Regions from separate parts of the Planococcus alkaliphilus genome, predicted to be linked through region 2. Evidence: a T-box and tRNA genes for the amino acid it is inferred to sense, from the RefSeq annotation. Region 2 holds a T-box; the other holds one or more tRNA genes.

Region 1 (4,390 bases), 260 kb from region 2:
TGCAACTTGTACAGGATAGGTAGGAGCCTTTGAGCCCGGAGCGCCAGCTTCGGAGGAGGCGTCGGTGGGATACTACCCTGGTTGTATTGAAATTCTAACCCACACCCCTGATCGGGGTGGGAGACAGTGTCAGGCGGGCAGTTTGACTGGGGCGGTCGCCTCCTAAAGAGTAACGGAGGCGCCCAAAGGTTCCCTCAGAATGGTTGGAAATCATTCGCAGAGTGTAAAGGCACAAGGGAGCTTGACTGCGAGACGTACAGGTCGAGCAGGGTCGAAAGACGGGCTTAGTGATCCGGTGGTTCCGCATGGAAGGGCCATCGCTCAACGGATAAAAGCTACCCCGGGGATAACAGGCTTATCTCCCCCAAGAGTCCACATCGACGGGGAGGTTTGGCACCTCGATGTCGGCTCATCGCATCCTGGGGCTGTAGTCGGTCCCAAGGGTTGGGCTGTTCGCCCATTAAAGCGGTACGCGAGCTGGGTTCAGAACGTCGTGAGACAGTTCGGTCCCTATCCGTCGCGGGCGCAGGAAATTTGAGAGGAGCTGTCCTTAGTACGAGAGGACCGGGATGGACACACCGCTGGTGTACCAGTTGTTCTGCCAAGGGCATCGCTGGGTAGCTATGTGTGGCCGGGATAAGTGCTGAAAGCATCTAAGCACGAAGCCCCCCTCAAGATGAGATTTCCCATTGCGCAAGCAAGTAAGATCCCTCAAAGACGATGAGGTAGATAGGTTCGAGGTGGAAGCGTGGCGACACGTGCAGCTGACGAATACTAATCGATCGAGGACTTAACCAAAATGGCTTTCTGAAGAGCGCGTTGCGTTGGTTTCATGTCGAATATCCAGTTTTGAAAGAATAAGGCAAAAGTTTTTTTAAAAAAAGCTTGAAATACCAGTCAGAATTGGTATAATAAAACTTGTCTTTCAAAAATCAAATAGTCCAGTGATGATGGCAAAGAGGCCACACCCGTTCCCATCCCGAACACGGAAGTTAAGCTCTTTTGCGCCGATGGTAGTTGGGGGTCTCCCCCTGTGAGAGTAGGACGTCGCTGGGCATACATACTGGAGGATTAGCTCAGCTGGGAGAGCATCTGCCTTACAAGCAGAGGGTCGGCGGTTCGATCCCGTCATCCTCCACCATTTTTTCTCTTTCGCCGGAGTAGCTCAACTGGTAGAGCAACTGACTTGTAATCAGTAGGTTGAGGGTTCAAGTCCTTTCTCCGGCACCACTTTTCATGAGAGCCATTAGCTCAGTTGGTAGAGCATCTGACTTTTAATCAGAGGGTCGAAGGTTCGAATCCTTCATGGCTCACCATTTTAATTTCATTATTGCCACGCGGGTGTGGCGGAACTGGCAGACGCACTAGACTTAGGATCTAGCGCCTTCGGGCGTGGGGGTTCGACTCCCTTCACCCGCACCATTTTTGCGGAAGTAGTTCAGTGGTAGAACGCCACCTTGCCAAGGTGGAGGTCGCGGGTTCGACCCCCGTCTTCCGCTCCAATTTTTTGCAGCAATTCAAAGCCGACCCATGCCGGGGTGGCGGAACTGGCAGACGCACAGGACTTAAAATCCTGCGGTAGGTGACTACCGTACCGGTTCGATTCCGGTCCTCGGCACCATCTTTGTTTGCAGAAAAAACCGTCAGGTTTTCATCATGAATAAGCGCCCGTAGCTCAATTGGATAGAGTACTTGACTACGAATCAAGCGGTTAGAGGTTCGAGTCCTCTCGGGCGCGCCATATTTTTACACTCAGCATTTAAGTTCGGGAAGTAGCTCAGCTTGGTAGAGCACTTGGTTTGGGACCAAGGGGTCGCAGGTTCGAATCCTGTCTTCCCGACCATTCAATGGGGCCTTAGCTCAGCTGGGAGAGCGCCTGCCTTGCACGCAGGAGGTCAGCGGTTCGATCCCGCTAGGCTCCACCAACTATATATTATAAAGATCCTGGCGGCGTAGCTCAGCTGGCTAGAGCGTACGGTTCATACCCGTAAGGTCGGGGGTTCGATCCCCTCTGCCGCCACTTTTTTAGGACCTTTAGCTCAGTTGGTTAGAGCAGACGGCTCATAACCGTCCGGTCGCAGGTTCGAGTCCTGCAAGGTCCACCATTTACCTATTATCACGGAGGAATACCCAAGTTTGGCTGAAGGGATCGGTCTTGAAAACCGACAGGGGAGTCAAATCCCGCGGGGGTTCGAATCCCTCTTCCTCCTCCATCTTTATAAAAAATGTGTGGACTATCCTTTTTAAAACTTCTATATAATAGAAGAAACTAATATCAATATTATTATCGCGGGGTAGAGCAGTTCGGTAGCTCGTCGGGCTCATAACCCGGAGGTCGCAGGTTCAAATCCTGCCCCCGCAACCAAATGGTCCCGTGGTGTAGCGGTTAACATGCCTGCCTGTCACGCAGGAGATCGCCGGTTCGATCCCGGTCGGGACCGCCATTTTTTATCTTTCAAATGTGGGTCAGTAGCTCAGTTGGTAGAGCATTAGATTGAAGCTCTAAGTGTCGGCGGTTCGATTCCGTCCTGACCCACCATTTATGCGGGTGTAGTTTAGTGGTAAAACCTCAGCCTTCCAAGCTGATGATGAGGGTTCGATTCCCTTCACCCGCTCCATTATACATATGGGCCTATAGCTCAGCTGGTTAGAGCGCACGCCTGATAAGCGTGAGGTCGATGGTTCGAGTCCATTTAGGCCCACCATTCCGAAGTAGCTCAGTGGTAGAGCACCGCACTGTTAATGCGATGGTCGTAGGTTCGAGTCCTACCTTCGGAGCCATACTGGGGAAGTACTCAAGTGGCTGAAGAGGCGCCCCTGCTAAGGGTGTAGGTCGGGAAACCGGCGCGAGGGTTCAAATCCCTCCTTCTCCGCCAGTAATTGGCCCCTTGGTCAAGCGGTTAAGACACCGCCCTTTCACGGCGGTAACACGGGTTCGAATCCCGTAGGGGTCATATAAAAGTGTCATGCATTCATTTGCATGGCATTTTTTTTTGCGTAAAAAAAGCAGCTGTTTATTTTAAAGCGGCTGCTTTTTAGTTAAGGTCTCTATGTTTGTGTTCCGGGTTAGTTTGATTGCAGAGAGCTGGCTATGGATAATCATGCCAGCCATGACGATGGCAATGCCAACCCAGGAAAGTGGTGTAGGCAAAGCGATCGATAAGATAAGAATTTCGCCAAATAACGCAAAAAGCACTTCTAGTGACTGTGTCGCTTCTACTGCCGCTAGTTTTTTCATATCTTTTCGAACCAAATCGGTAGCTTTAAAAAACAGAACTGTAGCTATGACACCAGAACTCACTGCTACTATTAGCGATTGCAAGCTTTGGTTTATACTTGGGAGTCCTTCAGTTGCTAGTGCAAAGAAAGATAACACCAACCAAAAAGGAAGACTTGCTAAAGTCATTCCAAGAACGCGCTGGTAAGCGTCTAGCTGGTCATTGCAAAGCGCCATCATTTTCCGGTTGCCCAATGGGAAGGCGAAGGAGGCGACTAAAACGGGCAAAAATCCCATTAAAAACGTTTGAAGAGGGATTTCTTGTGCATGTTCTAGTTGCATGATAATAACTCCTAGCAAAATAAGAAAAGAAAAAGCTAATCCTTTATAAGGAATTTTTTCTCTCAATTGGATTTGGCCTTTTGCTGTTTGTATTGTATAGAAAAAAAGAGGGGCAAGCAATGAGCCCGAAATGATCGTTATCTGCCAAGTTCCAGCAATAAGCCAGCCGGGTGAATAGGCTGCGGCAAAGCATAATGGCGCATAGAAAAGTACGAACCCGATAAAACTCCATAGCAGCCAGCTCATGGGGGCCTTTCTCATTTGCTTAAAGAGAGGAATTAAGTTTCTGCGTGCCAGTACTATCACTAAAAGAAACGGGATCATAAAGATGTAGCGTAAAGATGCGCTCCAGAGCCAGCTTCCACCTGTTGCTTCCATACTGGCATTGAAAACGAATGTGAAAGCGAAAAAGAAGGCAGCGATTACTCCGATTATTATTGGTCTCATTGGTTCACCTCACTTTAGCTATATATAAATTTATTCTAATATATCGTTTTTGAAAATTTCGGTCAACAAGGTCAAGTAACAAAAAGGGCCTTTCCAATAAGTTGAGTAAAAACTTGTTGGAAAGGCCCATGGCTTCTAATAAAACTTAATTATTGATTTTGTCTCTGCAGCGATGAATAGATCCGGTGCTGTTTTAAAGAAGATGATGAATGAGAAGCCCAATGCCCAGCAAGAAGGCGAATAAGGTATTTGTAATGCCTGTCGCTTTCATTGCAGGCATGACTTCTAATGGTTTTGTGTAGCGTCTAAAAGTTTTTACTACATTCAACGCTTTAGGAGCGCTAAGGAATACTAAAAGGGTCCATGGCGTTAAATCATTGAAAA
Region 2 (4,390 bases):
CTCCGATTCCGCTTTCCGAAACAATTTTGAAGACGCCGATTTCAGCTGTATTTGTTACATGGACACCGCCGCAAAGTTCAAGCGAATAGCCGCCAATTTCAACGACGCGAACGACATCTCCGTATTTTTCACCAAATAAAGCCATAGCTCCCATGTTTTTTGCTTCTTGCAGATTATGGTAGCCGGTCTGAACCGAAATGCCTTCCCAGACTTTTTCGTTGACGATTCGTTCAATCTTTTCCAGTTCCTCACTTGTCACTTGCCCGAAATGGGAGAAGTCGAAACGCAGGCGATCTGGACCGACATATGAACCTGCCTGATTGACGTGTGTTCCTAATGTATCTTTTAATGCCTGGTGCAATAGGTGGGTTGCCGTATGGTTTTTGACCGTATGGCGACGTTCACTTGAATCCACTTGGGCGTGGACCGATGCTTTCGTCAATTCACCGGTTTCCACTCGAACTGAATGGAGGTTTTGGCCATTTGGCGCCTTTTTCACATCGAGAACCACCGCTTTCACTAAGTCGTTCGTCAATTTTCCGTGGTCGGCAATCTGCCCGCCGCTTTCTGCATAGAAAGGCGTCTGGTCCAGAATGACTTGCACTTCTTCCCCTTCATGCGCACTTTCAGCTAACTCACCGTCTTTGATAATGACGAGAACTTTTGCATCCGCTACTGTTTGTGTATAGCCGATAAATTCGCTCGCTTCTTTAATATTCCCGAGTACTTCCGATTGCGTCTGCATCGAGTTGACGTTCTGACGCGCACTGCGTGCACGGTCGCGCTGCGCTTGCATCGCTGCTTCAAATCCAGCATGGTCAATCGACATGCCTTCTTCTTCCGCATATTCTTCTGTCAATTCAACAGGGAATCCGTACGTATCATACAAACGGAATGCATCTTCGCCAGGAATTTCAGAATGGCCCGCTGCTTTTTGCTGCTCGACGACTGTCGAAAGAATCGCTAAGCCATCATGCAAAGTTTCGTGGAAACGCTCTTCTTCCAATTTCATGACGCGGATAATGAAATCCTGTTTATCCGTCACTTCAGGGTAGAAATCGTTCATGATTTCACCGACAACCGGCACAAGTTCATACATGAACGGCTTTTCGATGCCCAATTTTTTCGCATAGCGGACAGCCCGTCGAAGTAGGCGGCGCAGAACGTATCCGCGTCCTTCATTGGACGGAAGCGCTCCGTCTCCGATTGCAAATGCGACTGTACGGACATGGTCAGCGATGACTTTGAATGCCATATCAGCATCCCCGTCTTCGCCGTATTTCTTGCCTGAAATTTCTTCCGTTTTAGCAATGATCGGCGTGAAAAGATCTGTATCGTAGTTTGTTGGAACGTCTTGAACGACAGAAGCCATGCGTTCAAGCCCCATTCCGGTATCGATGTTCTGTTTCGGAAGCGGCGTATACGTATGGTCCGGATTATGGTTGAACTGGGAGAATACCAGGTTCCATACTTCCAGGTAACGGTCGTTTTCCCCGCCTGGATACAATTCCGGGTCATTCATGTCGCTGCCGTATTTCTCGCCGCGGTCATAAAAGATTTCCGAGTTCGGGCCGCTTGGGCCTTCTCCGATATCCCAGAAATTCCCTTCCAACCGAATGATGCGTTCAGCCGGCACACCGACTTCATTTAGCCAGATGCTGTAAGCTTCTTCATCTTCCGGGTGGATCGTTACAGAAAGCTTTTCAGCGTCAAAGCCCATCCATCTTTCGTCCGTCAGAAATTCCCATGCCCAGTGGATCGCTTCTTTTTTGAAGTAATCACCGATCGAGAAATTTCCGAGCATTTCAAAGAAAGTATGGTGGCGCGCCGTTTTCCCGACATTTTCGATATCGTTTGTCCGGATCGATTTTTGTGCATTGACGATTCTCGGATTTTCCGGAATCACGCGTCCGTCAAAATATTTTTTCAAAGTTGCTACACCGCTGTTGATCCACAATAAGGAAGGATCTTCGAACGGGACTAAAGGTGCACTCGGTTCTTGATCGTGGCCTTTTTCTTTAAAGAATTCGATATACAATCTTCTGATGTCTGCAGCTTTCATGTTTTTCATCTTAATTCCTCCTCGATTCTTTTGGCTAAAGCTAGGTAGGCTGCAAGCGCTAGGCGAGGGCACAATAAAAAGCCTCCATCTCTTGCGCTTGCGCAAGGGACGAAGGCTTTAATTCGCGGTACCACCCTAATTACACGGAAAACATCCGTGTCTCTCATTATGCCTTAACGCGGCGTGACGGCAGGGATTAGCTGCACTCCGGAGTAGCTTTCTAAAATCGCAAGCAGAAGGTTCTTCCAGCCTATGGAACCTTTTTCTGGTCAACTGCAAAATTATACTGTCTCCATCAATGTGTTGTTTACTATAAATTGAATTATATAGAAAAAGGTTTAGGTGTGTCAATAGCAGCGATTATCCGCAAAATTTTGAAATACGCCTGGTAATGGCCGAAATACGCCCGGTTAAAGTGGAAATACGCACAGTTATCCAGAAAATACGCCCAGAAGCTAAAGAAATATGCTTCTATCCGGAAATCTTCAAGAAAAAAACGCTCGCCGTAAGCGAACGCCCCTTACACTTCCATGAAATCTTTCGGTGTGACGCCTTGCATGCCGACGAGCGGATGGATGACGTGGACATTTTCATTCGTCAAACTTGCCGGGCCTTTTGACTTTGCCGCAGCCGTTTTAGCTTCGGCAATCGCAGGTTCTGTTTTAGCGACAGGCACTGATTCAACCATCGCCGCCTTTTCAGCAACAGCCGTTTCCTGCACAGGTTCTTCCGCAGACAATTGAAGCCGTTTCTTCAGTGTCGTCATTCGCTGCACATCATCAGTCCGTTCGACTCCGTAGCGGAACACTTGCGGATCTCCGCAAAGAATCAAAAAATCTTTGCTGCGGGTGATGCCCGTATAAAGAAGGTTGCGCCGCAGCATTTTCATATAGCCGCGGACGACCGGCATAATGACTGTCGGGAATTCCGATCCTTGTGCTTTATGGATCGAACAGCAATACGCGAGCGTCAACTGGTTCAAGTCGCTGCGCTGGTAGGTCACTTCAATGCCGTCAAATGACGCGACGAGCATGTCTTGCTTCTCCACCGTTTCTTTCGCTTTTAGAATCGCAATCACTTCACCCATATCCCCGTTGAAGACATTGCTTTCCGGTTGGTTTACTAGCTGCAGGATTTTGTCGCCGATCCGGTACGTGATGTCGCCGAAGACCAGTTCTTTTCGTGAACCATCCGGGTTCGGGTTGACCATTTCCTGGATCATGCGGTTCAAGGCATCGATTCCAGCCGGACCCCGGTACATCGGCGCAAGCACCTGGATGTCTTTGATCGAATGCCCTTTTGATAAGGCGCTCTTGACCACTTTCTCGACGACAGAAGCTATTTGATCCGCACCTGCTTTGATAAACGAACGGTCTGATGTTTTTGCTGTAATATCTGCAGGCAATTGGCCTTTTTTCATTTGGTGGGCAAGTTCAATGATCGACGATCCGGAAGTCTGGCGGTAAATGTCTTTCAACTCGACCGTCGGAATGCGTTTTGATTCAAGCAGGTCGCGCAGCACTTGGCCCGGTCCGACTGGCGGCAGTTGGTCCTGATCTCCGACAAAAATGATCTGGGCATCGTCCGGAACAGCTTTCAGCAATTGATGCGCAAGCCACGTATCAACCATCGACATTTCATCGATGATGATCAAACGCCCTTCGATTTCCTTTTCCGTTTCTTCTTCTTTTTCCTGGCCGTTAAAGCCGAGCAAGCGATGGATCGTCATGGCGGGAAGTTCCGTCGATTCACTCAGGCGCTTTGCAGCGCGGCCGGTCGGAGCAGCGAGAATGATGGGAAACGGCTCTTTTTTCTTCGCGTAGTCTTTCGGATCGAGCGATAAGCCGTGCAGTTCCGCATACACTTCGACGAGGCCGCGGACTACCGTCGTCTTCCCAGTACCCGGTCCCCCAGTCAATATCATGACAGAAGAATTGATGCTGCCGTCTATCGCTTCAATCTGCGTTTCGGCATAATTCACCCCGAGCCGCTCTTCCGCTTCACCGAGCGCACGCCGTACTTCTGACGCCGGAAAACGGTCCCGGTTTGCCTGCGAGCCAAGCAAAGTTTCGAGTTTTGTCGCAATGCCGACTTCCGAATAATACAAGGACGGCAAATAGAGGCGGGTTTCTTCGCCCGCCACTTTGCTTTCTTCATTCAGCTCGATCATCGCTTTGGAAATTGCTTCCATGGATATCTCGTCGCGCTGGCTCGATTCAAGCATCCCTTTCACGAGCGGGATCAAGGTTTTCGCATCCATATAAACGTGGCCTTCAGACAGCGACGCCTGGTTCAATAAATGCAGAACAGACGCTTTGATGCGGTCGG

The links. A T-box is a leader RNA that pairs with one kind of tRNA and senses whether it is charged. The one in region 2 lies ahead of alaS (alanine--tRNA ligase), so its partner is inferred to be a tRNA-Ala.
Region 1: it has a tRNA-Ala gene. The T-box ahead of alaS (alanine--tRNA ligase) is inferred to sense a tRNA for this amino acid. The anticodon was not compared.

The regions. Positions count from the first base shown of each region.
Region 1 is NZ_CM168060.1:1,261,078-1,265,467, forward strand. It holds rRNA gene AC2EXB_RS06485 (23S ribosomal RNA) at 1-798, shown strand, start outside; rRNA gene rrf (5S ribosomal RNA) at 941-1,056, shown strand; tRNA gene AC2EXB_RS06495 (tRNA-Val) at 1,066-1,141, shown strand; tRNA gene AC2EXB_RS06500 (tRNA-Thr) at 1,155-1,230, shown strand; tRNA gene AC2EXB_RS06505 (tRNA-Lys) at 1,241-1,316, shown strand; tRNA gene AC2EXB_RS06510 (tRNA-Leu) at 1,338-1,422, shown strand; tRNA gene AC2EXB_RS06515 (tRNA-Gly) at 1,428-1,502, shown strand; tRNA gene AC2EXB_RS06520 (tRNA-Leu) at 1,533-1,621, shown strand; tRNA gene AC2EXB_RS06525 (tRNA-Arg) at 1,665-1,741, shown strand; tRNA gene AC2EXB_RS06530 (tRNA-Pro) at 1,767-1,843, shown strand; tRNA gene AC2EXB_RS06535 (tRNA-Ala) at 1,850-1,925, shown strand; tRNA gene AC2EXB_RS06540 (tRNA-Met) at 1,947-2,020, shown strand; tRNA gene AC2EXB_RS06545 (tRNA-Ile) at 2,029-2,105, shown strand; tRNA gene AC2EXB_RS06550 (tRNA-Ser) at 2,121-2,213, shown strand; tRNA gene AC2EXB_RS06555 (tRNA-Met) at 2,289-2,365, shown strand; tRNA gene AC2EXB_RS06560 (tRNA-Asp) at 2,369-2,444, shown strand; tRNA gene AC2EXB_RS06565 (tRNA-Phe) at 2,464-2,539, shown strand; tRNA gene AC2EXB_RS06570 (tRNA-Gly) at 2,545-2,618, shown strand; tRNA gene AC2EXB_RS06575 (tRNA-Ile) at 2,629-2,705, shown strand; tRNA gene AC2EXB_RS06580 (tRNA-Asn) at 2,707-2,781, shown strand; tRNA gene AC2EXB_RS06585 (tRNA-Ser) at 2,786-2,876, shown strand; tRNA gene AC2EXB_RS06590 (tRNA-Glu) at 2,883-2,954, shown strand; gene AC2EXB_RS06595 (DMT family transporter) at 3,020-4,006, opposite strand; gene AC2EXB_RS06600 (1,4-dihydroxy-2-naphthoate polyprenyltransferase) at 4,200-4,390, opposite strand, start outside.
Region 2 is NZ_CM168060.1:1,519,453-1,523,842, reverse strand. It holds gene alaS (alanine--tRNA ligase) at 1-2,071, opposite strand, end outside; T-box leader at 2,164-2,370, opposite strand; gene recD2 (SF1B family DNA helicase RecD2) at 2,583-4,390, opposite strand, start outside.